Regions from separate parts of the Paraburkholderia sp. GAS206C genome, predicted to be linked through region 2. Evidence: riboswitches for the same ligand, from Rfam matches in the RefSeq annotation. Region 2 holds a riboswitch; the other holds the start of a gene.

Region 1 (14,562 bases), on a different contig from region 2:
GAGACCGCGCGTAGAGGCTACTAACGACATCGCCATCGCGAGGTTGTCGACACCATGTTCGGGCGCGACCTCAATCGCCTTGTCCTTCAGATACTTCAAGATCACCTGATGCAGCACCTTGGCCTTGTTGGTCGCCATGATGAAAGGCTCACCCGCGAAATCCCCGGGTCGGATGGTGGCCCGCTCAGTGAGGCGGTGATCGCTCGGCATCAGCACGACCAGTTTCTCCTGGCTCACGACGCGATAGTCGAGATCGAAGCCCGGTTCCGCGCGTAGAAACGCGAGATCGAGCTTGCCGCGCGCAAGGGCGTCCGCCAGATCCGGCGAGTAGTGGCTCGACACCGTCACGTCGACCTTCGGCAATTCCTCGCGCAGCACCTGCATCGCGCGCGGCAACCACGTCATTTCCTGCCCTGTCAGAAAGCCAAGCGCAAAGACCGGCTTGCTCGGCTGCGCCGCGCGCCGCGCCGCTTCGCCCGCTGCATCCACCTGGGAGAGCGCGAGCCGCGCGTGATCGAGAAACGCCTTGCCTGCGGCCGTCAGTTCGACCCCGCGCGCGCTGCGGCTAAACAGGTCGGCGCCGACCTCCTCCTCCAGATCGCGGATCTGCCGGCTCAAGGACGGCTGCGAAGTGAACAGCCGACGCTCGGCCGCGACCGTCAGGCTGCCGGTCTCGGCAACCGCAATGAAATACCGCAAATGGCGTAGTTCCATAGGCCCTCGAATTCGATCCATGCCTGATAGGCATGCCTGCCAGCTTACAAAGTCGTTTAGCTTTCGACAAGACCTCACTACATTACCGATCAGGCGGCGACGGGACGGCGGTCCACTCAGGACGGCGACCCGAAGCCGATTTCAATCCATGCTTGCAATATATATCTACCCAGCAACGGAAAGATCGTGGCTCACCTGTTCACTCCCAGAAAAGTCGGCGATTTCGGTGTTCGGCGCCGAGCGCGTAGGTGTGCGGATCTCGCCGTCCGGCGAATGGGGCGGTATCTCCGATAGCAACCCGGAAGCCACCTTTAGCTACGTGGCTAAAGTACTCGACGGTTACGGTTTGGCCTATCTTCACGTGATCGAACCGCACATCAAAGGAGACGACACGTTGCATGAAGGTCACGCACCGGCGGCGGTGAAGTATCTGCGCCCGCACTTCTCAGGTCCGATCATCGCCGCAGGCGGCTTCGATGGCGCCAGTGCCGAAGCGATCGTCGCGTCTGGCGACACCGACCTGGTGGCTTTCGGTCGTCACTTCTCGTCGAACCCGGATCTGCCCTATCGCCTGCAGCACAACCTGCCGCTCACGCCATACGTGCGCTCCGCGTTCTGGGGCGGCGACGAAAAGAACTACTCGGACTTCCCGGCTTACGAAGAAGCCGAGACGGTGTGCTCCTGAGCACTCGCCGTAACGCTCAACGCACGACACCACCAGCATCCACTCACGTCACGAGGTTTCTATGTCACGCACAGTTCAGTTTGCCAAAGCCGGCGCTCCCGAAGTGCTCGAATTCGTCGAGCATCAGGTGCGCGCCCCCGGCCCGCATGAAGTTCGCATTAAAGTGAAGGCAATCGGCATCAACCGCGCCGAATCGATGTGGCGTCTCGATGACTATATCGAGCCCGTCAAGTTTCCGGCCGTTCTGGGGTACGAGGCCGCCGGCGTCGTCGATGCGGTGGGACCGGAGTTGAACGGGATCGCGGCCGGCGACGAAGTCAATGTCATGCCGTCGTTTTCGATGAACAGCTACGGCACGTACGGCGAAATCGTCATCGTGCCGGAACATGCGGTCGTGAAGCATCCCAAGTCGCTGTCCTATGCTGAGGGCGCCTCGGTGTGGATGATGTTCGTCACTGCATACGGCGCGCTGATCGAAGACGCCAAGGTCACGAAGGGCGACTTCGTCATCATTCCGGCGGCCTCGAGCAGCGTGGGCCTTGCGGCGATCCAGATCGCCAATTACGCGGGTGCAACCTCGATCGCGCTCACACGCACCTCGGAAAAGCGTCATCAGTTGCTCGACGCCGGCGCGGCACACGTGATTGCCACGGAAGAAACCGACCTGGTGCAGGAGGTCAAACGCATCACGGGCGGCAACGGCGCACGCGTCGCCTTCGACCCGGTCGGCGGCCCGACCTTGACCAAGCTGGTCGAGGCGTTGTCCTTCAACGGCATCCTGTACATCTATGGCGCGCTCAGCACCGATGTCACGCCGCTGCCGATCCTCGACATGATCGCCAAGGTCATCACTGTCAAAGCTCACAACATCTGGCTGACGAGCGGTGACGAGGCCCGGCGCAAGGCCGCGGTCGAATATGTCCTGAAGGGGCTGGAAAGCGGCGCGCTCAAGCCAGTGATCGACCGCACCTTCAAGTTCGACGAAATGGTTGAGGTGCACCGCTATCTGGAGAAAAACGGCCAGTTCGGCAAGATCGTCGTCACTGTCTGAGCACAAGGGGCGCCTCGCCGCGCCCCTTCATTGTTGGCCGAACCCAAACATTGTTTTCAGGGAACGCGCATTTATCTCACGTGAGCCGGCCGATAAGATGCGTTCGAGGGTGTCGCCAATGACACCAGCCTTCCGCCTTCAGCCCCGTTGTGCCGCGCGCCGTCACGACGGGCGTTCGCGTCTTTGCGACGCGTCGCGGGTTGCCGCGCTCAGCCGTCCCGACCCGTCGTGGCGGGCAGAAGCGGTCCTGGAGAGCGGAATCAGATAAAGGATTCGACGTGAACGTTACAGGACCCGAGCCAGACCTGGCAGCCACGATGAACGCACCCACGGGGCGCAGCCGGCACCTGAAGGCAGATGCGGCGCAGCGTAACAGTGTAGTTGAACGTGCCTTTTCGACCGCTGGCGAGGCGCTTGCGCGTCCCCGCCTCGCAGATCCATGGGCAGTGGTGATTGCCGGATTGAAAGAAAGCGCCTTGTCCACGCAGGACGAGATGCTTGATAGCGATGTGGAAGAAGCGGCGGGTACGGGCCGCATGCAAGGCGCGCCTCGCCTCTCCGCGACGCGCTCGGGTCGCGATTGCGCCAATCCGGCGCGCCGGGGTGCAGCGGCGGATCGTTCGCGCGGAAGGGCCGCCGACAACAAAAGCGCCGTGGTGACGTTTGTCGAGCGTTTCACCGCCAAATCGGTTTCGATTACGTGGCGCGACTCCACCGCCGCCAACTACTGCGAACAGTTGTGGATTCGCAGGATCGCGCGCTCGCAGGGCATTTGCGCCATCACGGGATCCAGCATCGTACGCGGCGACGCGGTTTATGGGCCTGCAGGCCGCACTGCGGCACGGCCGGCCAATGCCGCGCAAATGGTGCTCGCCGAAGCGATCGAGGAACTCGAAGCGTCGCTGTAACGCGCATCGAATCTGCAGGGTGGTCTTCTGGCCGCGCGACGGTACAACAGCGCGGCCAGATCACCAGGCTGTGGCTGCCTGGGAGGTTTTTTTGATCTTCCGGTCATGCAGCCCCAACATACTTTCATTTCCCCGACACCCTCCTATAGCAAGCCTCATTGGGCCACTCAGCGCCCATCATGCGGCATTGCGTTTGCAGCACATGCCCACGAGGCATGGCCACCAGCCCACAAAGTCTTTTTCCTTTGTGCTGTGCACCCCTAAATTAGCTCTCATGGCAGCGACGCGAACGTCTACCCCTTCGCGTCACAGCTCTGAACTACCGGATGACGAACACGCATCCGAACTTCACAGGCACAGCAGCTTTTAACCTCACTGGAGATTGACCATGACTAGCCTGACTGGAAAAACCGCCCTCGTCACCGGCGCTTCGCGTGGCATCGGCCGCGCCAGCGCCCTCGCACTCGCCAGACAGGGCGCAGAGGTCCTGATTCACTACAGCAGTGGCGAGAAGGAAGCCGACGCTGTCGTTGCCGAGATCCGCGCAGCCGGCGGCAAGGCACAGAAGGTCGGCGCCAATCTGCGTGCGGCAGACGGTCCGCACAAGCTGGCAGCAGCCGTGCGTGAAATGGTCGGCGAACGGCTGGACGTTCTGGTGGCCAATGCCGGCATCTCCAAGGCCGCGAGCATCGAGGACACCACCGTTGAAGATTTCGACGATCTGTTCGCGGTGAATGTGCGGGCGCCCTACTTCCTCGTGCAACAGTTGCTGCCGGTGCTTGGCCAGGGCAGTAGCGTCGTGCTGCTGTCGTCGCTTGCCGCCCATTCCGCGGTGGGCGTGCTGTCGGCCTATGCCTCGACCAAAGGCGCGGTCGATACGCTCGTCAAGCATTTCGCCTCCGCACTCGGCGAACGTGGCATTCGCGTGAATGCGGTTGCGCCTGGCGTAGTCGCCACCGACATGTCGAACTTCACGAAGACGGATGCCGGTCGCGACATCACGCTAGGCATGCAGGCATTGAAGCGCATCGCGCAGCCCGACGACATTGCCGGTGCGGTCGCGTTCCTCGCTTCCGATGCAGCCCGCTGGGTCACGGGCGACACGCTGCACGTGGATGGCGGCTCGAAGCTCTGATTGAACAGTAATCCGGAGGCGGCCTTTGTTATTTCGCCGGACGTCCGAACGCGTATGGTCTAGCCTGTCTTCATGTGATCGAACCGCGTGTGACAGGCACCGAGACACTCGTGGAAGACCTGGCACCGGTCGCGTCATGGTTCCTGCGCAAAATCGTCAAAGGGCCGATCATAGCGGCAGTGGCCCGCAACACCCGTCTCGCCGAGCGCGGCCCACGCTGCGCGGCGAATCAACCCAAGGAGTGTTTCAATGTCAAGCAACCTGAACCAGACAGGCAAGACCGTCAAGATTCCAGGCGCCGATCATCCGATCACCGTCGAGCCGAATCCGGCGCGCATCGTCGTCAAGCTCGGCGGCAAGGTGATCGCCGACACCCGCGAAGCATTGACGTTGCGCGAAGCGGCCTACCCTGCTGTCCTGTACATCCCCAGAAAGGACACGGACATGACGCTGCTGGAGCGCACCGAACATACGACCTATTGTCCGTACAAAGGCGATTGCTCGTATTTCTCGATCCCGTCCGGCGGAGAGCGTTCGGTCAATTCGGTCTGGACCTATGAACATCCGTACACGGCAGTCGCGGCAATCAAGGATCACCTCGCCTTCTATCCGGACCGTGTAGATTCGATCGAAGTGCACGCCTGAGCCGGCGAACTTCGCGACTTCATGACGGTTATGACTTACCGCGTGAGCAGCCTCCCGGCTTGCTCACGCGGTCCCTCTCTTCAACGATCTTCCACAGACGACCGCTCACCCGCCAAACACCTCGACCATCTGGGCATTGAACCCGTTCACGAGTTCATGCTCACCCGGCCCGGGATTGCCGCGGAACAGCATGGCCGCGTCCACCAGCACCTCATCGGTGTCCGTACCGAGCACTGCGATAGTCTCGTTGATAAACGCATCCAGCGGCATCGCCTGTTCAGCTTCGCGGCTGTTCATCAGGTCGGTGCGCACCCACGGCGGCGCGATTTCGAGGACTCGCACCGTGGTATCGCGCAACATGAAGCGCTGCGACATGATGTATGAATGCAACGCGGCCTTGGTCGACGAATACACTGCAGTCACGGCCAGCGGCACGAACGCCAGCACTGAGGTCGTATAAGCGACCACCGCATTGTTCTTCGTCTTGAGATGCCCGAGCAGCGCCGAGGTCATGCGGATCGGCCCGATCAGATTGGTCTCGACGGTAGAAACCAGCAGCACATCGTCGATCCGGCCCGCAGCGCTATCCGGTTGCATGATGCCGGCGTTATTGATCAGCACGTTGAAGTCGGGATAGTCGCGGATCAGTTGCGCCGCGGCCCGCTCGATGCTTGCCGCGTCAGTCATGTCCAGCTCGATGGCGGCCATGCCGGGGTTGGCTGCGACCACCTCGTCGAGAAGGCCGCGACGGCGTCCGCTAATGATCACCTTGTTGCCGCGCTGATGCAGCGCCTCGGCCAATGCACGCCCGATACCCGAGGTGCCGCCTGTGATAAAAATCGTGTTTCCTGTCAGTTTCATGATGGTGTCCTAAATAATTTTCAAGGCATCGTGGTTTCGGAGTCCAATGTTTCTGGGCTAGGACTTTACTCCGGGAAACGGTCGCCGAACATCGGCAGACCGCTCGCGGATTGCTCCCTGGTTGCCTCGTCCTGCAATACGTCCCAGTGCTCGGCGAGCTTGCCGTCTTCGAAGCGGACCACGTCCGCTGCAATCCACGCGGCTGGCCTGCCGCTGCCGGAGAAACGGCCATGCGCGATCACGTAGTCGCCTTCGGCCACGATCAGCTGGTTCTCATAACGTAGCGTGTCAGGCAGCGTGCGGATCAGACCGAACAGCCCGTCGCGCCCCGGTGCAATGTGTGCGCTGTGCTGGATATAGCGGTCCGACCAGAAGCGTTCGGCGGCCGCGTAGTCGCGCTTGTTGAAAAGCGTATCGAAAGCCTCGAGGACGAGGGCCTTGTTCTGCTCAGGCGTGGTTGTGCTCATGTCAGTCTCGATAGATGAAGGTAGATGAGTCGAAGCGCCGCCGGACGTCCCGGACGTCGACGGAACGCAGAGCCGGAACGGTTGCGTGGTGAAGTAAAGATAACGGCGGCTGAGCGGCAGCGGTAGCCGCTCTTTTTCGCTATCTCTTATGTATGCGGCGCATAGATGGCCGCGCTTCACGGCGCAGATCGGCCATGAGGTGTTCGACGACTGCGCGCCCTGCCGCGCGGGTTGCCCGGCCCATTGGAAAGTACGCATGCACTGGGACGTCGTCGGTCGTCCAGTCGGCCAGCAGCCTGACGAGCGAACCATCGGCCAACTCGCGCCGGCACGCCCATTCGGTCGTGGAGGTAATGCCGATGCCCCCTACCGCGGCAGCGACGGCGCCCTCGTTTTCGTTGGTCGAAAAATGCGCTTCGAGATCGACCACCACCTCTTCGCCCGCACGCTCGAATTTCCAGCCCGACGGGACCACCGACGCCGGCCCGCCGACGATGCGATGCCGCGTGAGATCCTCCGGCCTCTCCGGCGCGCCATAACGGTCCACATAGTCGCGCGAGGCGATGATCACGCGCTGGATCTGCGTAATCAGCGTGGCGGTTGCGCTCGAATCGACCAGCCGCCCGAGCCGGATAGCGACATCCACCGCATCCTTGACGAGATCCTGCGGACGGTCGCCCAGCAAAACCTGCAGACGTAGCTCCGGATGAAGTTCGAGAAACGGTGTTAGACGCGGGATGACCTCGCGAATCGCCACACTGGCCGGCATGCTCATGCGCAGCATGCCGCGCAGTTCGCCGCCATCGCGTACGCTGTGTTCGGCGTCTTCGAGCGCGATCAGGATTGAATCGAGGCGCGCGAGGAACTCGGCGCCGGCCTCGGTCAGCACGACGGCACGCGTGGTCCGCGTGAGCAGCCGCGCGCCGAGGTCGGTTTCCAGATCGGCGATGATGCGCGATACCTGCGATTGCGACAGCCCGCATTCGCGCGCCGCAGCGGAGAAGCTGCCAAGACGGGCGACACGGGTGTAAAGCTTGAGGGAGAGGATGTCCTTCACGGTGGCGGCTGTAGGTGGTTGCTGGAGGCGGGTGAGCCTGGGCAAAGGCTATACGATTGATGCATATTTCGCAAATGTCAGGCGAATCCAGTGCATGGTTGCCGGGTCGCGTGTCATCCTGATGTTCGAACCAGGCCGCATTACAGAAATCGCTTGCCCAATCTTTTGGGAAAGGCTACCTTTACGCCGTTCTACACGCTGTCGCGGGAGAGACTGTCACGCCGAAAGGCGGTGGCGGCGCCGACGGAGCAACCGCCCCGGAAACTCTCAGGCACAAGGACCGCCCAGCGGGAACATCTGGAGAGCGGCGCTTTCAGCGCCCACCGAAGGGGATTTCCGTCCGCCCGGCAACGGGATGCACACGGAAAGAAACTCTCAGGTACATGGACAGATGGGGCATGGAAGCCGGAAACGGCCGTGCTCACTCACTCTGGACCATGACATGTCACGTATAGCCATCATCGGCGCCGGCATTACCGGCGTCACGACCGCTTACGCCCTTGCGCAACGCGGCTTCAACGTCACCGTGTTCGAACGCCATCGCTATGCTGCGATGGAAACCTCTTTCGCCAACGGCGGCCAGCTCTCGGCCAGCAACGCGGAAGTGTGGAACAGCACCGCGACGGTCCTCAAGGGCCTGCGCTGGATGCTGACCCGCGACGCACCGCTCCTGCTCAATCCCCTGCCGAACTGGCACAAGTACTCGTGGATGGGTGAATTTCTGCGGCAGATTCCGCACTACCGCGCGAACACGATTGAAACCGTGCGGCTCGCGATTGCCGCGCGGCAGCATCTGTTTTCGATGGCGGAACGCGAGGGGATCGATTTCGACCTCGAACGGCGCGGCATCCTGCACGTGTACAAAACCCGCAAGGAGTTCGATGCAGCCGCGAAGGTGAATGCATTGCTCAAGGAAGGCGGTCTCGAGCGCGAGCCCGTAAGCGCTGACGAAATCCACCGGATCGAGCCCGCGCTCGACGGCACCTTCCACGGCGGTTTCTTTACACCGTCCGATTCGACCGGCGATATTCACAAGTTCACGCGCGGTCTCGCTCAGGCATGCGAACGCCAAGGTGTCGAATTCCATTACGACACGGAGATTGCTTCGATCACGCGTGATCAGACGGGCGCGTTCAGCATTGCGGCCACGAAAACGGGGCAGCCGTTTCAGCAGTCGTTTGCGCGGGTCGTGGTGTGCGCCGGTGTCAGGAGCCGCGAATTCGCCTCGATGCTGGGCGACCACGTCAACATCTACCCCGTCAAAGGTTATTCGATCACCGTCTGTCTCGACGATGAAGCGAGCCAGCAAGGCGCTCCGTGGGTCAGCCTGCTCGACGACAGCGCGAAGATCGTCACCAGCCGCCTCGGCGCCGATCGCTTCCGCGTGGCAGGAACCGCTGAAATCAACGGCTTCAACCGCGATATCAGGGCCGAACGGATTGCGCCCCTGGTCGACTGGACGCGCCGTTATTTTCCGCAGGTGAATACGTCGCGCGTCATACCGTGGGCCGGTCTGCGCCCCATGCTGCCGAGCATGTTGCCGAAGGTGGGCAAAGGCCGTTTGCCGGGCGTGTTCTATAACACCGGCCACGGGCATCTCGGCTGGACACTTTCGGCGGCCACGGCTGCAGGTGTAGCGGACGTGATCGAGCAGACCAGCCGGCGCGCGGCCTAGCCCTCTCCGGCTGCTCGCGGGCGTTCAGAAGCAGCTTGCGCTCTCGCCTCAACGTGTGCATCATGCATATATGCACACTGCACACGTTGAGGCATCGTCATGACGCAGCGCACCGAAAACCTCCTCGGCGTACTCGCCCTGCTGGTGACAGACGAGATGAACGCGCTGAACACCGTGGCCGCCCTCGCCGGCCCCACGGCGCGCGCCATGCTCAACGCCGTTGGCCAGTACCCCGATTCGTCCATCGAAGTACTGCGCGATGCGGTGGACCTTTCGCATCCGGCGGCGGTCCGTGCGGTGGCGGGGCTCGTCGAAGCGGGCCTGATCGAGAAAAAGCCCGGCCCCGACAAGCGCGCTGTAGCGCTCGCCCTCACCGCCACCGGCAAGCGTGAAGCAAAGCGCATGCAGACCGCGCGCGAACGGATGTTGCAGCGCGTGGTCAGCCGTCTCGACGCGGACGAACGCATCGTGTTCGAAGACCTGCTGATCAAGATTCTCTGGCATGAAACGCGTGATCCAGCGCATGCCATGCAGCTGTGTCGTCTGTGCGACGAGGGCCCTTGCCTGAAGGCAGGCTGCCCGGTCGAATGCCGCGACCAGGGCTTGCCCATGCCACAGCGGAGCGGCGCATGAATTCCGCGGTCTCTGCACGCTGGCGTGCGATTGGAGCGCTGACCGCCGTGTCGGCGTTCACGCAGATCGGCCAGTTCGGCATCGGCTTCATGGTCTTGCCTGTGTGGCTGGCTCATCAAGGGCTCGACGCACCGCGAGCCGGGCTCTTTTCCGCAGTTCAGTGGGCGGGCATGTTTACCGGGTTGCTTTCGGCGCCACGGCTGGTGGAGCGGTTCGGCGCCAGGCGCACCGTGTTGCTCGCGCTGGCGGCAACGGTCATCGCCTTCGCCAGCATCCGCGCACTAACCTGGCCTCTATGGATCGTCCCCGGCTTTCTGATCGGACTCGGCATGGGGCTGCGCTGGATCGCGAACGAGACCTGGCTTTACCGGCTGGTTCCTGCGGATGCCAGCGGGCGCGTGGTCGGCATGCACGAAGCGTTGATCGCCGTCGCGGGGGTGATTGGTCCAGCGCTTGCTGCGTGGTGCGGGGTCGACGGGCCGATCATTTTTATAGCCGGCGCGGCATGTACGTTCGCCGCGGCCGTCCCGCTCTGGCTGGCAGGTTCCGATGCCGCCGGTGACGCAAACACACAAAGCAGCCAACTCGCTCGCGCGTCCGGGGTTCATGAAGTTCCTGATGAAGTTCCTGATGAAGTTCCTGACGATACCGAATCTGACGAAGCCGCCGATGCTCTCCAGGCCGCCCGGTCCGCTCAGCACGCCGCCAGCAGGCAGGCAAACGGTATCGACCCGCTGATCGCCCTGGGCATGGTGGTCGTGGTGGTAGGCGGCCTGGGCGATGGCGCGCTATTCGGCCTCTTTCCCCTCTTCGCCAATGGCCGCGGCCTAAGCGTCACACAGACCGCCACACTGCTGACCTGTTTCGGCGTTGGCGGCATGGTCCTGCAGTTTCCAGTCGGCTGGCTAGCGGATCGCACTGACCTGCCGACGGCGGTCATGTTTTGCGCCGCAATCAGTGCGCTATCGATTGTCTCATTCGGACTCGCAGCGCCCGCTTCATGGCTGCTCAGCGCGAGCGCGCTGCTGCTAGGCGGTCTGAACAGCGCATTCCTCACGCTCGGTGTCTACGCCGCGGCCTCCGGCGCGAAAGCCGCACTCATTCGCAATATGCGGCTGATTTCGCTGACTTTCTGCGCCAGTTCGATTGTCGGCCCTTTGCTCGCCGGTTTTGCAATGAAAGCGCTCGGCAACGACATGCTGATATGGCAGTTGGCGCTGGCGAGCGGCGCACTCGCCGTCTACACGCTGGGTCTGCTCGAGGGCCGGCGTCAGCCGCGCGGAGCGTCCTCCACGAGCTAACGCCAACGTCAGTGCCGCTGAAGCATCAACGTGTACCGGCTACCTTGCGCTGCCGCCACAGGCACAACACATCGCATGCAATATGCGCCGCGGCAATCGCGGTGATCTCGCTCTGATCATAGGCCGGCGCCACTTCCACGACATCGGCGCCAATCAGATTCACACCGGTCAGGCCGCGCACGATCGCCAGCCCTTGCGCCGACGACAGGCCGCCTGCGACCGGCGTGCCCGTACCCGGTGCAAAGGCCGGGTCGAGGCAGTCGATATCGAAGGTCAGATACGCGGGACGCTCGCCGACAATCGACATGATCCGCTCCACCGAGGCTCGCGTACCGTGCTCGTGCACCCACGCGGCATCGAGGATATTGATGCCCATGAAGTCGTCGTTCCACGTGCGGATGCCGACCTGCACCGAGGTCTGCGGGTCGATCAGGCCGTCCTTGACCGCCTTGTAGAACATTGAGCCGTGATTCAGGCTGTCCGGGCTGTCGTCGGCCCAAGTATCGCAGTGTGCGTCGAAGTGGATCAGCGACAGCGGCTTGCCATACTTCTCGGCATGCGCGATCAGCAGCGGATAGGTGATGTAGTGATCGCCACCCAGCGTCAGCATCTTCGCATCCGAGCGCAGGATCGTGCGCGCATGCTCGACGATTGCGGGCTTGATAGTCAGCGGATTGTGCGCGTCGAACCAGCAGTCGCCGTAGTCGGTCACGGCGAGATCGTCGAACGGATTGAAGCCCCACGGATAAGGGTACAACTCGGACAACTGCACGCTTGCCGCACGCACCGCAGCGGGACCGAGGCGCGCACCGGAGCGAAAGGTGGTCGCCAGATCGAGTGGAACACCCGAAATAGCCACGTCGACACCGTCGAGCTCGCGCGTGTACTTGCGTCGCATGAACGACAGCACGCCCGCATAGGTGTTTTCGATCGAGGAACCGTACAGGGACGGACGGCGGATTGCACCGTCGCCATAGAGAAGTTCAGTCATGGGATGACCTGATAAAACATGCCGGCAACACGCGCGAGGTTTCCCGAGGTTGTACGCGTATCGCCCGGCTTCGGATTCATTGGGAACGCGACGGTGCCGTAATCGCGCACCGCCGCGCTGGCTTGCGAATCCTTTAGCGCAGCCGCACCAGCGTAGACTTCAGCTCGGTGTACTTCTCCAGTGCGTGCAACGACTTGTCGCGGCCGTTGCCCGATTGCTTGTAGCCGCCGAACGGGAAATTCATGTCTCCCCCTTCGTCGTAGCAGTTGACCCACACAGTGCCGGCCCGCAGGCTGCGCGCCATTTCGTGAGCGGTGGTCAGATTCGAAGTCCAGACTGCAGCAGCCAGACCGTATTCACTATTGTTCGCAATCCTGATGGCTTCTTCCGCCGTATCGAACGTGATGACCGACAGCACCGGTCCAAAGATTTCTTCACGTGCAATTTTAGCATCGGCCTGGGTGTCGAAAATGGTCGGCTCGATATAGTAGCCACCGCTCTCCTGCTTCACGCGGCCGCCCCCGAGCAGCAGCTTCGATTCCGCGCGGCCCGCTTCGATATAGCCCAGCACGCGGTCCAGTTGCACCTGGTCGACAATTGCGCCCATCGAGGTCTTCGGGTCCAGCGGATTGCCCGGTGTATAACCGCGTGCAGCGGCGATCAGCTTGTCGAGGAACACGTCCTTGATGTCGCGATGCACGAGCAGGCGCGAACCAGCCGTGCACATCTCGCCCATGTTGTAAAAGATCGCGCCCGCGGCGGCGTTGGCGGCGCGGTCGAGGTCCGCACAGTCCGGCATCACGATGTTGGGCGACTTGCCGCCCAGTTCGAGCCATACGCGCTTCAGATTCGACTGCCCGGCGTACTGCATGATGAGTTTGCCCACATTGGTCGAGCCGGTGAAGGCGAGACAATCTACGTCTGGATGCAGCGCGAGCAGCTTGCCCGGCTCACCGGCGCCCGGCACGACATTGAACACGCCCGCCGGAATACCCGCTTCGTGGGCAAGTTGCGCGATACGGATGGCCGTCAGCGGCGACTTCTCGGAGGGCTTCAGCACCACGCTATTGCCGGCCGCCAGCGCCGGGCCGAACTTCCACGACGCCATCAGGATCGGAAAATTCCACGGCACTACCGCCGCCACGACGCCGATCGGCTCACGCGTGACCAGCCCCACCAGATGATGATCGGCCGGGGCCACTTCGCCACCGATCTTGTCGATCGCCTCGGCAAACCATTCAACGCAGTACGCGGCGCCCGGCACGTCCACCGAAGTCGTATCGCCGATCGGCTTGCCGGCGTCGAGCGTTTCGAGCAGCGATAGCTCGTCGAGGTGCTCGCGCATCAAGCCGGCCCAACGCAGCAGGACAGCTTTGCGCTGGCGCGGATTCAGCCCGGACCACACATGCGAATCGAAGGCGCGGCGCGCCGCCGCAACCGCCGCGCCGACATCGTCCGCCGCGCTATCGGCCACCTTGACGAGCAGCTTGCCGTCGATCGGGCTCAGGCAATCGAAGGTGCGCCCGCTCGCAGCATGGCGATATTCGCCGTCGATAAACGCGCGGCCTTCGATCGAAAGCGTTGCGGCCTTGTCCTGCCAGTAAGCCAGAGTCTTTTCCATCAGGATGCCTCAATGTTATGCGTTCGACGTCCAGCGTGAGAGCCGCCCTCGCAGCCATCACGAGCGTCGCAACGACGTTGACGCGGAAAGTCTAGAAGCTCGGCGGCGAATTCGCCGAGACGATTTCGCAGACGTGTTCCGCGCTGGGATTGCGAAAACGGTGCGGCAAACGGCTTTCGAAGTAGTAGCTGTCACCGGGGTCGAGCAGCCACGTAGCGCCGTCCACGGTCAATTCGATCTGACCGCTGACGATCACCCCGCCCTCGTGTCCGGTGTGCACGAGCATCTCCGGTCCGGTGTCTGAAAGCGGTTGATAGACTTCCCGCAAGATGCCCATGTTGCGGTCTTTCACACCCGCACCGGCGAGATAGAACTCGATCGACTCGTTGCCGAGATTCGGCATGTCGGCGCGGCGCGACACCACGGAGCGGTCAGCTTCCACTTCGAACGTGAAGAATTCGGCGAGGCTCATCGGTATGCACTCGAGCAGCTTCTTGAGCGACCCGACTGAGGGACTCACGCGATTTTGTTCGATCAACGAAATAGTTCCGTTAGTGACGCCCGCCCGTTTGGCCAGCTCGCGCTGAGACAGGCCATTCTTCTTACGGATGTACTGCAGGCGGGACGCAACTTCGATGGACATCGCTGCACTCTCAGAGTGGATGAACCCGTTTAAGGAATCAGCAGGATCGCGTCGGGTCTGCGCGAGTGTTGAATATTCTAATCACTTTAAGGCTGCCGCTGCTGGGGAAAACCCTTTGATGCATTCGAAATACCGGCTATTGCAATACGCATACCCAACCCGCGGGTTTTGGCCT
Region 2 (14,562 bases):
CGGTGACAATGAGGTCGGGCACGTCGTGTTTCAGGCATTCGAGCGCCTCGATGCCATTGCTCGCGCAAGTCACCCTGTATCCTTCGTTGACAAGGATCAGGGACCAGACGGTGAGAAGCTGCGGCTCATCATCCACGAGCAAGATAGAGTACATCTGTGGCCACCGATTGGTCAGTTTTCGTTTTTCGCTGCCGCCACGTTGCGCAAGAAACGGTCCCAAAGAGCGCTCGACGCCACAGCGTTTGTTTGTCTTCTCGCGAGTATCTTTATGCGAGACGCGTGCAAACATAGGTGCTTACTTTGGGACGCTCGGCATGTGGTGGAGTCGCGAGCGATCAATCGACCAATTCATGCCCTCGCCAGGGGCCCAGGCTCAAGGCAGCATTTTCTCGATGATCGGAAGCAGCATGTCGAGTGAGAGAGGCTTGCGGCAATAGGCGATCACGGGATTGGGCTGTCGCGGTATGTCAACGGCTGCGCTGCAAAGGATTATCGGGATTGACTGCAGGTCCGGATCTGCGAAGAGGGCAGCGCATAGCTCTGGGCCGGACATGACTGGCATCATGCAGTCACTGAGAATGAGGTCCGGCCGGGCCTTGCGGATCAGCTCAAGCGCGACCGCACCGTCGGGCGCTGTCACGACGGCATAGCCGACCTGTTCGAGCAGCAGGCTCCAGATAGTCAGAAGATCGAACTCATCATCCACGACCATGATCGTTTTCATGGCGCGTCAACTGTCGAGCCGGCCAACAACCCCTGCGGCGGCCCCGCGGCCACCGAGCAAACTCGCCGCACCCGGAAAAGCGTCGACAACATCGAGTCCCTTCTCGGTAATGACGAGCTCCCGAAGCGAAGAATCGTGCGCGCTTTCGCGCTGTTTGACCACGGAGATCATTCGATGCAGACCAGTGTCGGTTTCCGCATAGCGCAGCAAAATGAGATTTTCAGTCATGGCCGAGAGACGCATTCCGCGCATGACGGCGGGATCGGAATTGAACGGCACTTCTTCTGTGAGAAGCGTTGTCACCCCTGCGGCGCGTAACTGATGCGTCAATGCGTTGAGGAACAGACCAAACCGGCCGGTGCGCATTGCTGAATCACGAAACCCGTCGATACCGTCGAGCACAAGACGCGTCGCGCCGGTCTGCTTCACCGTAGCGAGAGCGGTGGCTGCCAGTTCGTCTATTGCCAGTTCAATGGCCGGTTGCCACTGGACGGTCAGCCGCCCGTCGTCGCACGCCGCCTGCAACGGAATTGAAACGGATTCAGCCTTGCCGATGAGCCGTTGCGGCGACTCGTAAAAGCCAAGATAGACGGACTTTTCGCCGCGTTGCGCACCGGCCGATAGGAACTGCAGCCCAAGCAGCGTCTTGCCGATTCCCGATGCGCCCATCAGCGTGGTCGTGGAGCCCTTTATAAACCCTCCGCCGAGCAACTCATCAAGACGTGGAATACCCGATCCGAGGCGCGCCTTGAGGTCGGCCGGTCCAGGCTGCTCCGCACATCGTGCTTCCAGCCGTGGAAACATGACATGGCCGCTGTCCGTTATACGAAAGAAATGCTTGCCGAGCATGTGATCGCGAGCACGCATCTTGTGGACTTCAATTTCGCGTGTGCGGCGCATGCCATCGCTGTAACGGTTGAGCTCAATCAGGCCGTCGACGAGCGTATGTTCGGGATGCGGCTCATTACCCGACAAAGGAGCCAGCAGCAACGTCGTACAGTTCATGGCGGCAACCAGCGCGTTCAACTCATGGATGAACTTGGACAGCGAGAGGTCCGTTTCACTGAACTCGCGTGCGCTGCGAAAGCCATCGACGATGAGCAGACCCGGGCGGTACTGGTGGAGGCTCAAGGCAACCTGCTTGAGGAAGCCATCAAGTCCGCCCTGCATAAGCGCGTGATAGCCCGAGACGAAAAACATTTTCTCCGCGACCGCTTTCTCGTCAAAGAAGCTGAGTGCGCTCAAATGCCCGAGGAGTTTGTCGTGCGATTCAGCGATCAAGGTCATATACAGCACCTTCTCGCCCTGGAGGACACGATGGAAGCCGATCTGGCTCGACAGAATCGTCTTGCCCGCGCCAGCCATGCCTTCTATCAGGTACAAAGCGCCGCCGACCAGACCTCCGCCGAGAATGGTATCGAGGCCCGGTACACCCGTTTCGACGTTCGAATGGCGCGACGCTGGAGATGTGTGAGTTGTCATTTTTTGAATCGTCTGCGAAGGTTCAAACAAGGGGCCGCCGCGGAATCAGCAAATCCCCCAATAGAAAGCAAACCGTGTACCTGACTCGCCGCGCCGACAGGAAAGCGCACCCGACAAGGTGCAACGAAATTTTACCTTCTCGGTATCGTTTGTGATGGTCGAAGCATGGAGAGATGGAGCCCGAGTCGTTGGCCCAGTGGTACGTTTTGCGCGCACACGTCCAGCATCACGAACCTTTACATCACAGCGTGACGGTCGCCTGGACCGACTCAGGGATGGGAAAGGTCGATCGGCTTCATTCAGCGCAAGGCCAACAACCGGGAGAATTGATCACTATGAAAAATCAATCCAAATTGATTCGTAACACACCGGAAGAAGAAGCCGCGATAGCGCGCGGCATCACGGACGATCCTGATACGTTCGAGCCGACCGATGAACAGTTCGCACAAATGAAGCCGCGCGGTGGCTGGCCAAAGCTTGCACACCCTAAAATCGCGGTAACGGTTCGATACGACGCCAAGATAATCGATCGCTTCAGGGCAAGCGGCGACGGCTGGCAAACGCGCATGAATGACGCGCTGCGCGACTGGCTCAAGACGCACCGCGTATGACGCACACTCCGCGCCATACGTCAGCGAGCGGGTGTAATTTAGGTGTAGTTCGGGAAAGCAGAAACAGGCAGATTCGCGAGAACCCCTGTCAAGATTGGTGCGCCCGGCTGGGATCGAACCAGCAACCCCTGCCTTCGGAGGGCAGTACTCTATCCATTGAGCTACGGGCGCATTGACACGAAAAGCGCCGTAAAACCGTGAAACCGGCACCAAATCGAGACCGAGAGGATACCCGGTTTCAGCCGACCCGTCCACCGACCGCCCGGCAGACGCCACGGGCGATCCAGCCCATATCCCCCAGCCCAAACCGCCGATAGGGGTAAACGCCCGCTGAATACCCCCCGCCAGCCCTCGCCGCCGCTGAAACCTTCCGTCTATAATCGCCAGTGGCTATAAAGAATAAGGTCGTTGGCGTCACGCTGTACCGCTCACAATACCCACGGGAGACGAGACAAGCATGAGCGAAGCACCAAATCACGAAGCCCCGATCAAGACACCCGGGCAGCTCATTGCCGCCATCATTGCCGGTTTTGCTATTCCAGTTGTCATCATCGTCCTGCTCGCGATATACGCGGACAACTGGACGCGCACCGGCGCCGGTACCGACAGTCTCTCCGACGCCGAGGTCAGCGCCCGCATTGCGCCGCTAGCCCAGGTCGACATTCGCGACGCCAACGCACCGCGCGTCTACAAGACCGGCGAGGAAGTCTACAAGGCGGTCTGCTCGGCCTGTCACGCCACCGGAGCGGCAGGCGCACCGAAGTTCACCAATACCACGGACTGGGCACCGCGCATCGCGCAAGGCTACGACACGCTCGTGCACACCGCCTTGACCGGCACGGGCGCCATGCCCCCGCGCGGCGGCACCAGCCCGGACGACTATAGCGACTTCGAGATTGCCCGCGCCGTCGTCTATATGGCGAACAATTCCGGCGGCAATTTTGCCCAACCGGCGGCCCCGACCGCAGCGCAAGCGGCCTCAGGCGCTGCCGCCGCGGCTGCACCCGCTTCCGGCGCCCCGGCTGACGCTGGCGCGGCAGCGGCGTCCCAGGCAGCGGCCGCGCTCGCCTCGATCGCCAGCGCACCGGCAGCAGCGCCTGGCGGAGACGCAGCGCAAAGCGCGGACGCCTCGCAGGCCGGCAAGGCGCTCTACACGCAGGTTTGCCAGGCGTGTCACGCCGCTGGCGTGCTGAATGCCCCGAAGTTCGGCGACAAAGCGGCATGGGCACCGCGTCTCAAGGACCCGATGGACACGATTTACAACTACGCGCTGCACGGCAAGGGTGCGATGCCGCCTAAAGGCGGATCGAACGCGTCCGATGCCGACGTGAAGGCCGCCGTCGACTACATGGTCAGCGCAGCGAAGTAAGCGGTAGGCGTCGGCCGGCCCGGCACGACGCAAAAAAATCCCTGCACCGTGGCAACACCGGCAGGGATTTTTAATTTCACAAGTCGTTAGATGGGCCAGCCGGCGCGGCGAAAGCGCCCACGAATGCCAGCGCAGGCGTCGACCGCGCCAGCGCCTCGAAATGCTCCCGGAGCGTGGCAGGCTTAAGCCACGGATAACTCAGACCACCCTGCAGCGCCGCGAGCAGAGCCCCATCAGGATCCGACACCACGTCCATCCGCGCGATGTGGATATGAAAGGCGGTCACGCGCCCTTCATCCGCGGTCGCATCGGAACCGAAGGTCCAGCGGTACACGCCATGCCCAACCCGCAAAGCACGGGCGGCAGGCTCGCGCATCAGCACGAGCCACGACAGCGCTTCAATCTTGTGGCCCACTGCCTCCAGCGAATCGCATACGTAGTAAGTACGGCACTGCGCGTATTGCGCGCCGAAGTCGCTCACCAGCGTCCTGGCAATTGCCACCGTTCCGACCGTGCGGGCCGGAAACGCAATATTCGAGGTTGCCAGGGAAAAGGTGAGGACGGCATCCGTCGCAAAGACTTCGGCGATGCGTTCAGGACGCGTGTTGTCCTTCGCGTCGATATAGGTTTCGAGCGCGCTGCGGTAGCGCGCGAGCGGCAAGGTTGTCATGCGGGATGGATCTCCGGATCTCCGTTAGGCAGGCCCGAACCACTGTAGCGTGCCACCGCGCCGGAAGCGTCGATGCACCTGCCGCGCGCGTGGTCTTGCTCGCGTCCCGCGCCTAAATCTCAAGGCTTCTGCAACAACGCCTTCAAACTCGCCAACCTGTCCTTCGGCGTCATCGGGGCTTCCTCCGCCGTCGGCGGCGGCGCCTCGTCCAGTCCCATCTCAGGAATAAACCGCGACGGCTCGCACACCACCGTCTCCCGCGCACGCTTTCTCTTCTTGCACCAGTTCAGATGCAAACTGCGCTGCGCCCGCGTAATCGCCACGTACATCAGCCGGCGCTCTTCCTCGATACGCGCGTCGTCGATCGGCGCGTCGTCCGAGCCGCCGCGGTGCGGCATGATGCCTTCCTCGACGCCCACCAGAAACACGTGCGGATACTCGAGCCCCTTCGACGCATGCACCGTCGAAAGCCGCACCGCGTCCGGATCCTCCTCTTTGCCTTCGAGCATCGACATCAGCGCCACCGTCTGGATCAGGCCCAGCAGGTTCTTGCCGGTATCCGCGAGACCGTCCGCGTTGTCGTAGCCGGTCGCCTCGGAGCCCGCTTCCGGCTCGGGCTTGGTGCCCTTGCGCTTCAACCACTCCACGAATTCCAGCACGTTCTGCCATTTCGACTGAGCCTGGCGCTCGTCGAACGCGTCATAAAGGTGGGCCTCGTAGTGGATCGCGTCCATCAGGTCGTTGAGCACCTCGGTGGCCGGATCTTTTTCCGCGCGGTCGGTGAGGCGCTGCATGAAATCGCAGAAGGTGCGCAACGGCTCAACCTGGCGCACCGACAGCCGCGCCTCGATCCCGCCCATATACACCGCCTCAAACAGCGACACCTTCGCCTGACCCGCGAACGACCCGAGCGCCTCGAGCGTCGTGTTGCCCACGCCGCGCCGCGGCGTGGTGATGGCGCGGATGAAAGCAGGATCGTCGTCCGCGTTGGCGATCAGCCGCAGATACGCGCAGATATCCTTGATCTCGGCCTTGTCGAAGAACGACTGGCCGCCCGACAGTACATACGGAATCCGCTCGCGCCGCAGCACCTGCTCGAAGATCCGCGCCTGGAAATTGCCGCGATACAGGATCGCGTAGTCGCGGAACTGCGCGCGCCGCTCGAACTTGTGCGCCGACAGGCGGAACACCACGGATTCCGCTTCGTGCTCCTCGTCGTTGCAGCCCGTCACGGTGATCGTGTCGCCCATGCCGTGTTCGGACCACAGCTTCTTCTCGAACAGCTTCGGGTTGTTCGCGATCACATTATTGGCGGCCGTCAGAATCCGCACCGTCGACCGGTAGTTCTGCTCCAGCTTCACCAGATGCAGCTTCGGAAAATCCTTGCCGAGCTGCGCCAGGTTTTCCAGGGTTGCACCGCGCCAGCCGTAGATGGCCTGATCGTCGTCGCCCACCGCCGTGAACGCAGCGCGCGGGCCGGCCAGTTGCTTCAGCAGCTCGTACTGGCACGCATTAGTGTCCTGGTACTCGTCGATCAGCAGATAGCGCAGCTTGTTCTGCCACCGGTCGCGCACCGCTTCGTTCTTCGCAAAGAGCTCGGCGGGCAGGCGGATCAGATCGTCGAAATCCACCGCCTGGTAAGCGTGCAGCGTGGCGACGTAGTTGCGGTAGACAATCGCCGCCTGGTGCTCGTCCTCGTTCGCCGCAATCGCCACCGCCTCTTCCGGCATGATCAGGCCGTTTTTCCACAGCGAGATGATCGACTGGATCTTGCGGATGAAACCCTTATCCGTCGAGCCGACCTGTTCCTGGATCATGCCGAAGCAGTCGTCCGAATCCATGATCGAGAACTGCGGTTTCAGGCCCACGTGTTCGGCCTCCTGACGCAGAATCTGCACGCCGAGCGAGTGGAACGTACACACCGTCAACTGATTGACGGGCACCTTGCGGCCTTCCTTGCCGGGAGTGGTCAGCGTCTTGCCTTCGAGCAGCTTGCCGACGCGTTCGCGCATTTCCGCCGCCGCCTTGTTCGTGAAGGTAACGGCCGCGATATGTCGCGGCTCGAAGCCTTTGACTTCGATCAGGTGCGCAATTTTCTGCGTAATCACGCGCGTCTTGCCACTGCCTGCGCCGGCAAGCACAAGACAGGGACCATCGAGGTAGCGCACCGCTTCGTTTTGAGCGGGATTCAGGCCAGCGGACATCGTGTTTGGGCGGGGGGTATTGCGGGTTGAGGGTGCGGGCAGGGATGCTAACACGAAGCCGGTGACGGCTCGGACATGCCACAATTACAGGCCGCGCGTCGTCGCCGCGGTGGCAAAGCGGCGCGCATTCTTGCAGGAAACTCACATGTCTGCACCGCTGAAAACAGGATTGATGGGTTACGGTTTTGCTGGCGCCACCTTCCACGCGCCGGTGATCGAGCACTGCGGCCGGGCCACGGTCGCTGCGATCGCGACAAGCAAGCCCGAGCCGGCTCGGGCCGACTATCCGCACGCCAAAGTCGTGCCCGATCTCGATGCGCTGCTCGCGCTCGACGACATCCAATGCGTGGTGATTGCCACGCCAAATGACACCCACTTCGACTTCGCCAAACGCACGCTCGAAGCCGGCAAGCACGTGGTGGTCGACAAACCGGTCACGCTGACGGCCACGGAGGCGCTCACGCTCGCCAACCTGGCGCTGGCGCGAGGCCTCACCTTCGCGCCGTTCCACAACCGTCGCTGGGACGGCGATTTCCTCACCGTTCGCGACCTGCTCGCCAGCGGTGAGCTGGGCCGTATTACCCACTACGAGTCGCATTTCGACCGCTTCCGTCCGGATGTGCGGCCGCGCTGGCGCGAGGAAGCGTCGCGTGGCGGCGGCCTGCTGTTCGATCTCGGGCCGCATCTGATCGACCAGGCGCTGGCGCTCTTCGGCACGCCCGCCACGGTGTCGGCCACCGTCAAAACGCATCGCGATGGCGGGGGCGCCACCGACTACGTTCATCTGCAGCTGGGCTACGCGGATCTCGAAGTCGTGCTGCACGCGACCACCCTCACCGCGCTCGCGCCGCCGCGCTTTGCAATCGACGGCACGCGCGGCAGCTACGTCAAGCGTGAACTCGACACCCAGGAAGATCAGTTGCGAGCGGGTTTGCGCCCGGGTGACGCCGGCTTTGCTGGCGGCAACCCGGCGGGTCTGCTGCGCGTACTGGACGCGAGCAATCAGGAAACCGAACGCGCCCTGCCGACCCGCGACGGCGACTATATCGGCTTCTACCGCTCGCTGGCGGCAGCCATCCTCGATGGCGAGCGTTTCCCGGTCAGCCCTCAGGACGCCGTCGACGTCATGACGATCATCGAACTGGCCGCGCGCAGCGAAGAGGAAGGCCGGCGCCTGCCCTTTGAACGAATCCGCTGAGATCGCCGCGCAAGTCTCAGCTTACATGCTGACAACCGCTGCTAACAGTTCCGAAAGGGACGCTCCGTTACAATATGTTTCTGAATTAAGGTCATCGTGTGGCTGCGGCTAGCCGTTGCTTCACGATATCGATCTAACCGTCGATCAAGACCACGACGACCGCAGGCAACTGCATGGGACCGGAGTAAGCGCTCAAGCGCTAACTCCGACCAACAAAAGGAGAGTACGCATGCAACGTTTCACCCGTGCGCTGGCAAGTCTGGCACTGGTTTCTTCGCTGGCCGCCTGTGTGGTCCCGCAACAGGCACCGCCCCCGGGACCTAACCCGCACGAAATCGCAGTTCAGCGCCTGAATCAGGTTTACGGTCGTGCCGACAACCTGAGCCGCCGCATCGACAATCACGTCAATCAAGGCTACTACCCGCCCCCGCAAGGTGGCGCGCTGCATCACCGCCTCGACGTGATCCGTCAGGAAGCGCGTGACATGTCTGCCCAGCATGGTGGTGGCCTGTCGGGTGAAGAGCAGCGCGTGCTGAACCAGGAACTCGACGGCGCAGCACACGCGATCGGCGAGTAAGCCGCTCAGTCAATCTGTTCGGCAATTCGCTGTGAAAGCACAGGCGCGGGGGTCATTCCCCGCGCTTTTTTTTGGCGCTCGCACCGCCCGCTGCACCGCCGCATAGCTCTCTAAAGCCTTCATTTGACAAGCCTCGGGGCCTCGCGTACATTCGCCGCACGCGTCGGGAGAGAGCGTTGGCCGCCATGTTTTTTGCGGGCCGCGCCGCCGAAGGGGCACACCCACAAACTCTCAGGCAAAAGGACCGGCTGCGTCGAAGAACCCGTCTGATTCCGGCATCGTCCGGGCTTCATCAGGCACCGGTTTTTCGCACTCTGGAGAGCGGCAGTAGCCACCGGCATCGACCATCATCGAGCCAGGCAGGCTGCCCACCGAAGGGGCGCGCGTTTCACCGTGATGGCTTGCAGGCACTTGCGAACCCGCCCGGCAGCGCAATCTCTCAGGTATCGAGGACAGAGGGGTCATGCATGGCATCGCTCGCAGGCTTTTGGCCGCGAGGAATGAAGCCGCATGGCCTTTTTGTTATCCGTCGAGATTGCCTGAGGCCCTGATGACCGAACTCAAACACACCCCGCTTAACGCCACCCATCGCGCGCTGAAGGCCCGCATGGTCGATTTCGGCGGCTGGGACATGCCCGTCAACTACGGCTCGCAAATCGACGAACACCACGCGGTGCGCACCGACGCCGGCATGTTCGACGTGTCGCACATGTGTGTGGTCGATTTCACCGGTGAGCGCGTCCGCGCGTTTTTCGAACACGCAATCGCTAACAACGTGGGCAAGCTGCAAGCGCCGGGCAAGGCGCTCTACACCTGCCTGCTGAACCCGAACGGCGGCGTGATCGACGATCTGATCGTCTATTTCTTCTCCGAAACCCACTTCCGCCTGGTGGTCAATGCCGCCACCGCAGAAAAGGACATCGCCTGGTTCGGCAAGCTCAACGCCGAAGGCGGCTATGGCCTGACCATCACGCCGCGCCGCGATCTGTCGATCGTCGCCGTGCAAGGTCCGAACGCCCGCGAAAAGGTCTGGCAAGTCGCGCCGTCCACCCGTACGTCCACCGAACTCCTCAAGCCGTTTAACGCCGCCATCGTCGAGAACACGCCGTTCGGCGAGTTGATGGTTGCCCGCACCGGCTACACCGGCGAAGACGGTTTCGAAATCGTGCTGCCTTCCACGTCCGTCTGCGAGTTCTGGGACGCATTGGTGCGTCAGGGCGTGCGCCCCGCCGGTCTCGGCGCGCGCGACACGCTGCGCCTCGAAGCCGGCATGAATCTGTACGGCCAGGACATGGACGACAATGTCTCGCCGCTTGACGCCGGTCTCGCCTGGACCGTGGATCTGAATTCGCCGCGCGACTTCGTCGGCAAGGCGAAGCTCGAAGCCGACGGTTGCCAGTGCGCTTTCGTCGGATTGATCCTGCAAAAGGAAAACGGCAAGGCTGCCGGCGTGCTGCGCGCCCATCAGAAGGTCGTCACGCCGCACGGTGAAGGTGAAATCACTAGCGGTACATTCTCGCCCACCATGCAGGAATCCATCGCCTTCGCACGCGTGCCGAAGGACGTGAAGCCCGGCGATGTCGTCCACGTGCAAATCCGTGACAAAGCCCTTCCCGCAAGCGTGGTAAAACTGCCGTTCGTGCGCAACGGCAAAGTTCTTGCTGCTTAAGCTTTCGTTGCGCGCGCTTCCTCCTTTTTAAGTTTTTACCGTACACACCGCACAGGAGCATCCGATGAGCATCCCGGCCGATCTGAAATACACCGAATCGCACGAATGGGTCCGCACCGAAGCAGACGGCACGCTGACGGTCGGCATTACCGACCACGCGCAAGAAGCGCTCGGCGACATCGTCTTCTTCGAAGTCCAGGAACTGGGCAAGACCGTTAGCGCCGGCGACACCGTCGCCGTCATCGAATCCGTGAAAGCCGCCTCCGATATCTACGCGCCGGTCTCGGGCGAAATCATCGAAGCCAACACGGCTGTCGCCGACACGCCCGACTCCGTCAACAGCACGCCGTATGACAGCTGGCTGTTCAAGATCAAGCCGGCAGCCGATGCAACGCATGACCGCCTGATCGACGCCGACGCGTACAGCAAGTCGATCGGCGAGTAAGTTATTTCAAACCCGCTTTAACCGTCAGGTGCGGCGTCCGACGAACGCGGACGGCCGCACCGCCAGGAACACCCCATGAAGCTCGAACACCCGGATCGTCTGATGAACCGCACTCCTCTCTCGCTCGCCGCGCTCGAAGTGCATGACGCCTTCGCTGAACGGCATATCGGCCCGGATTCGGCCGACAGCCAGGCGATGCTCGAAGCCCTCGGCTTCGCCTCGCGCGCCGCGCTGATCGACGCCGTGATTCCGAAGACGATCCGCCGCACCGAAACGCTGCCGCTCGGCCCCTTCGCGCAACCGAAGAGCGAGGCCGAAGCGCTCGCCGCGCTGCGTGAGCTGGCCGACAAGAACCAGGTGTTCCGCTCGTATATCGGGCAGGGCTATTACAACGCGCACACCCCGACGGTGATCCTGCGCAACGTACTCGAAAATCCGGCGTGGTACACGGCTTACACGCCGTATCAGCCGGAAATCTCGCAAGGCCGTCTCGAAGCGCTGCTGAACTTCCAGCAGATGATCATCGACCTGACCGGCCTCGCCATCTCCAACGCATCGCTGCTCGACGAGGCCACCGCCGCCGCCGAAGCGATGACGCTGCTGCAACGCGTGGGCAAGCCGAAGTCGAACGTGTTCTACGTCGCCGACGACGTGCTGCCGCAAACCATCGAAGTGGTGAAGACGCGCGCTACGCCGGTGGGCATCGAAGTGAAGGTTGGCCCGGCTGCGGATGCCGCGAGCGCCAACGCCTTCGGCGTGCTGCTGCAATACCCGGGCGTGAACGGCGATGTGCGCGACTACCGTGCCCTGGCTGAAGCTGTCCATGCTGCAGGCGGCTATGTGGTGGTTGCCGCCGATCTGCTCGCGCTCACGCTGCTCACGCCGCCGGGCGAATGGGGCGCGGACGTGGCTGTCGGCAACACGCAGCGTTTCGGCGTGCCGGTCGGCTTCGGCGGTCCGCACGCGGCATATCTCGCCGTGCGCGACGAATTCAAGCGGCAAATGCCGGGCCGTCTCGTTGGCGTCACTGTCGACGCACAGGGCAAGCCCGCGCTGCGTCTCGCGCTGCAAACGCGCGAACAGCACATCCGCCGCGAAAAGGCGACTTCGAACGTGTGTACCGCGCAGGCGTTGCTCGCGATCATGGCCAGCATGTACGCGGTGTATCACGGCCCGCAAGGTCTGAAGACGATTGCCCAGCGTGTGAACCGCGTCGCCGCGCTGCTGGCGGCCGGTGCGAAAAAGCTCGGCTATACGCTCGTCAACGAAGCATTCTTCGACACGCTCACGTTCGAAACCGGCGCCTGCACCCAGGCGCTGCACGACGCGGCGGTCGCCAAACGCATCAACCTGCGCCGCGTGAGCGACACGCGCGTCGGCATCTCGCTCGACGAAACCACCAAGCGCAGCGACCTCGCCGATCTGCTGGCCGTGTTCGCGCAAGCGGCGTTCGTGAGCGAAGTGCCACAAATCGACGCGCTCGACGCCGAACTGCCCGCGGAAAGCTCCGTGCCGGCCGCGCTCGAACGCACCAGCGCGTATCTCACGCACCATGTGTTCAACCGCCATCATTCGGAAACGGAAATGCTGCGCTACCTGCGCAGCCTCTCCGACAAGGACCTGGCGCTCGACCGCTCGATGATCCCGCTCGGCTCCTGCACGATGAAGCTGAACGCGACCTCGGAAATGCTGCCGGTCACGTGGCCTGAGTTCGGTCAGATTCACCCGTTCGCGCCGGCTGAGCAAACTGTCGGCTACCGCGAAATGATCGATCAGCTCGAGCAGATGCTCGTGGCGGCGACCGGTTACGCAGCAGTTTCACTGCAACCGAACGCCGGCTCGCAAGGTGAGTACGCGGGTCTGTTGATCATCCACGCTTATCACGCTTCGCGCGGCGAAGGTCATCGCAGCGTCTGCCTGATTCCCGCTTCGGCGCACGGCACGAACCCGGCGTCGGCGCAGATGGCCGGCATGCAGGTCGTGGTGGTCGCCTGCGATGCGCAAGGCAACGTCGATATTGAAGACCTGAAGGCGAAGGCCGCGCAACACGCCGACAAGCTGGCTGCGATCATGATCACGTACCCGTCGACGCACGGCGTGTTCGAAGCCAACGTGCGCGAAATCTGCGAGATCGTGCATGCACACGGCGGTCAGGTGTACGTGGACGGCGCCAACATGAACGCAATGGTCGGCCTCACGGCGCCGGGCCAGTTCGGCGGCGACGTTTCGCACCTGAACCTGCACAAGACGTTCTGTATTCCGCACGGCGGCGGCGGCCCGGGCGTCGGCCCGGTGGCAGTGGGCGCGCACCTCGCGCAGTTCCTGCCGAACCAGACGTCATCCGGTTACGAGCGTGCGCCGCAAGGCATCGGCGCCGTGTCGGGCGCGCCGTACGGCTCCGCTTCGATCCTGCCGATCTCGTGGATGTACATCGCGATGATGGGCGCGAAAAACCTCACCGCTGCGACCGAAACCGCGATTCTCAACGCCAACTACGTCGCCAACAAGCTGGCGCCGCATTATCCGGTGCTGTACTCGGGCCCCGGCGGACTGGTCGCGCACGAATGCATTCTCGACCTGCGCCCGATCAAGGACACCAGCGGCATCACCGTTGACGACGTCGCCAAGCGCCTCGCCGACTACGGCTTCCACGCGCCAACCATGAGCTTCCCGGTGCCGGGCACGCTGATGGTCGAACCGACCGAATCGGAATCGAAGGAAGAGCTCGACCGTTTCATCGAAGCGATGATTGCGATCCGCGAGGAAATCCGCGCCGTCGAAGATGGCCGCTCCGACCGCGAAGACAATCCGCTCAAGCACGCACCGCACACCGCGGCCGTGGTGATTGCGGACGACTGGAAGCATGCGTATGCGCGTGAAACCGCTGCGTATCCGCTGCCGTCGCTGATTGCGAGGAAGTACTGGCCGCCGGTTGGCCGTGCAGACAACGTGTATGGCGACCGCAACCTGTTCTGCTCCTGCGTACCCATCGCGGATTACGAGTAACCGCGTCGCATCCGCTGGCTTGAACCGCGCGCCACCTGACGGTGACGCGCGGTCCTGTCGTTCGTGCCCGGGAACGGCTAACATCACACACCAATCAGCCCAACGAAGGAGTGTCGCATGGTGCGAAAGGTGCTAATGATGGAAAGCCCGAGCTATTCACGGCGCATGCCGTCCTGGCAGGCCGCGGGCACGCCGCTCGCGACGCTGCTGCTGGTGTGCGGCGCCGTCATGCTGCCGGTGCGGCACGCCCGCGCAGCGATGAATTTCTGTGCAGCGCCAGCGCTGCAAACCAGCGAACGCACGAACGCCGATCCGGGCGTCAAGGCACTGGTCGCCAACGTGGAAGCGCATCTGAACGATCAGGCGCACGCGGTGGCGACCTTGCATACCGAAGGCACCTTACAGCACGAAGGGATCTACGATCAGAGCGTCGAAGCCGAGAAAGATCTGGACCTCCTGCGTGACGCGGCGCTCGCCTGGCGCGCCACCAGTGACGACCGCTATCTGAAACTGGTCGACCGCCTGCTGTACGCCTGGGTCACGACCTATCAGCCGAGCTTCAACCCGATCGACGAAACCCGTTTCGAAGGCTTGATCCTCGCCTACG

The links. Region 2 has a riboswitch for glycine ahead of gcvT (glycine cleavage system aminomethyltransferase GcvT). Riboswitches for the same ligand answer to the same signal wherever they lie in the genome.
Positions count from the first base shown of each region.
Region 1: another riboswitch for glycine. It lies ahead of P3T20_RS01260 (D-amino acid dehydrogenase); the one in region 2 lies ahead of gcvT (glycine cleavage system aminomethyltransferase GcvT).

Region 1 covers NZ_JBNDKR010000001.1:256,290-270,851, forward strand. The annotation lists gene P3T20_RS01215 (LysR family transcriptional regulator) at 1-714, opposite strand, end outside; partial or broken gene P3T20_RS01220 (alkene reductase) at 926-1,399, shown strand; gene P3T20_RS01225 (zinc-dependent alcohol dehydrogenase family protein) at 1,461-2,450, shown strand; gene P3T20_RS01230 (DUF3331 domain-containing protein) at 2,729-3,358, shown strand; gene P3T20_RS01235 (SDR family NAD(P)-dependent oxidoreductase) at 3,747-4,493, shown strand; gene P3T20_RS01240 (DUF427 domain-containing protein) at 4,743-5,138, shown strand; gene P3T20_RS01245 (SDR family oxidoreductase) at 5,244-5,999, opposite strand; gene P3T20_RS01250 (nuclear transport factor 2 family protein) at 6,065-6,466, opposite strand; gene P3T20_RS01255 (LysR family transcriptional regulator) at 6,606-7,523, opposite strand; glycine riboswitch at 7,811-7,924, shown strand; gene P3T20_RS01260 (D-amino acid dehydrogenase) at 7,966-9,198, shown strand; gene P3T20_RS01265 (MarR family winged helix-turn-helix transcriptional regulator) at 9,298-9,831, shown strand; gene P3T20_RS01270 (MFS transporter) at 9,828-11,132, shown strand; gene speB (agmatinase) at 11,158-12,123, opposite strand; gene P3T20_RS01280 (aldehyde dehydrogenase) at 12,257-13,744, opposite strand; gene P3T20_RS01285 (cupin domain-containing protein) at 13,836-14,387, opposite strand.
Region 2 covers NZ_JBNDKR010000007.1:352,224-366,785, reverse strand. The annotation lists gene P3T20_RS21365 (response regulator) at 1-289, opposite strand, end outside; gene P3T20_RS21360 (response regulator) at 374-724, opposite strand; gene P3T20_RS21355 (RAD55 family ATPase) at 731-2,206, opposite strand; gene P3T20_RS21350 (BrnA antitoxin family protein) at 2,542-2,817, shown strand; tRNA gene P3T20_RS21345 (tRNA-Arg) at 2,913-2,988, opposite strand; gene P3T20_RS21340 (c-type cytochrome) at 3,275-4,186, shown strand; gene P3T20_RS21335 (hypothetical protein) at 4,263-4,856, opposite strand; gene P3T20_RS21330 (UvrD-helicase domain-containing protein) at 4,976-7,060, opposite strand; gene P3T20_RS21325 (oxidoreductase) at 7,206-8,258, shown strand; gene P3T20_RS21320 (hypothetical protein) at 8,488-8,835, shown strand; glycine riboswitch at 8,990-9,093, shown strand; glycine riboswitch at 9,140-9,301, shown strand; gene gcvT (glycine cleavage system aminomethyltransferase GcvT) at 9,386-10,504, shown strand; gene gcvH (glycine cleavage system protein GcvH) at 10,569-10,949, shown strand; gene gcvP (aminomethyl-transferring glycine dehydrogenase) at 11,025-13,955, shown strand; gene P3T20_RS21300 (alginate lyase family protein) at 14,121-14,562, shown strand, end outside.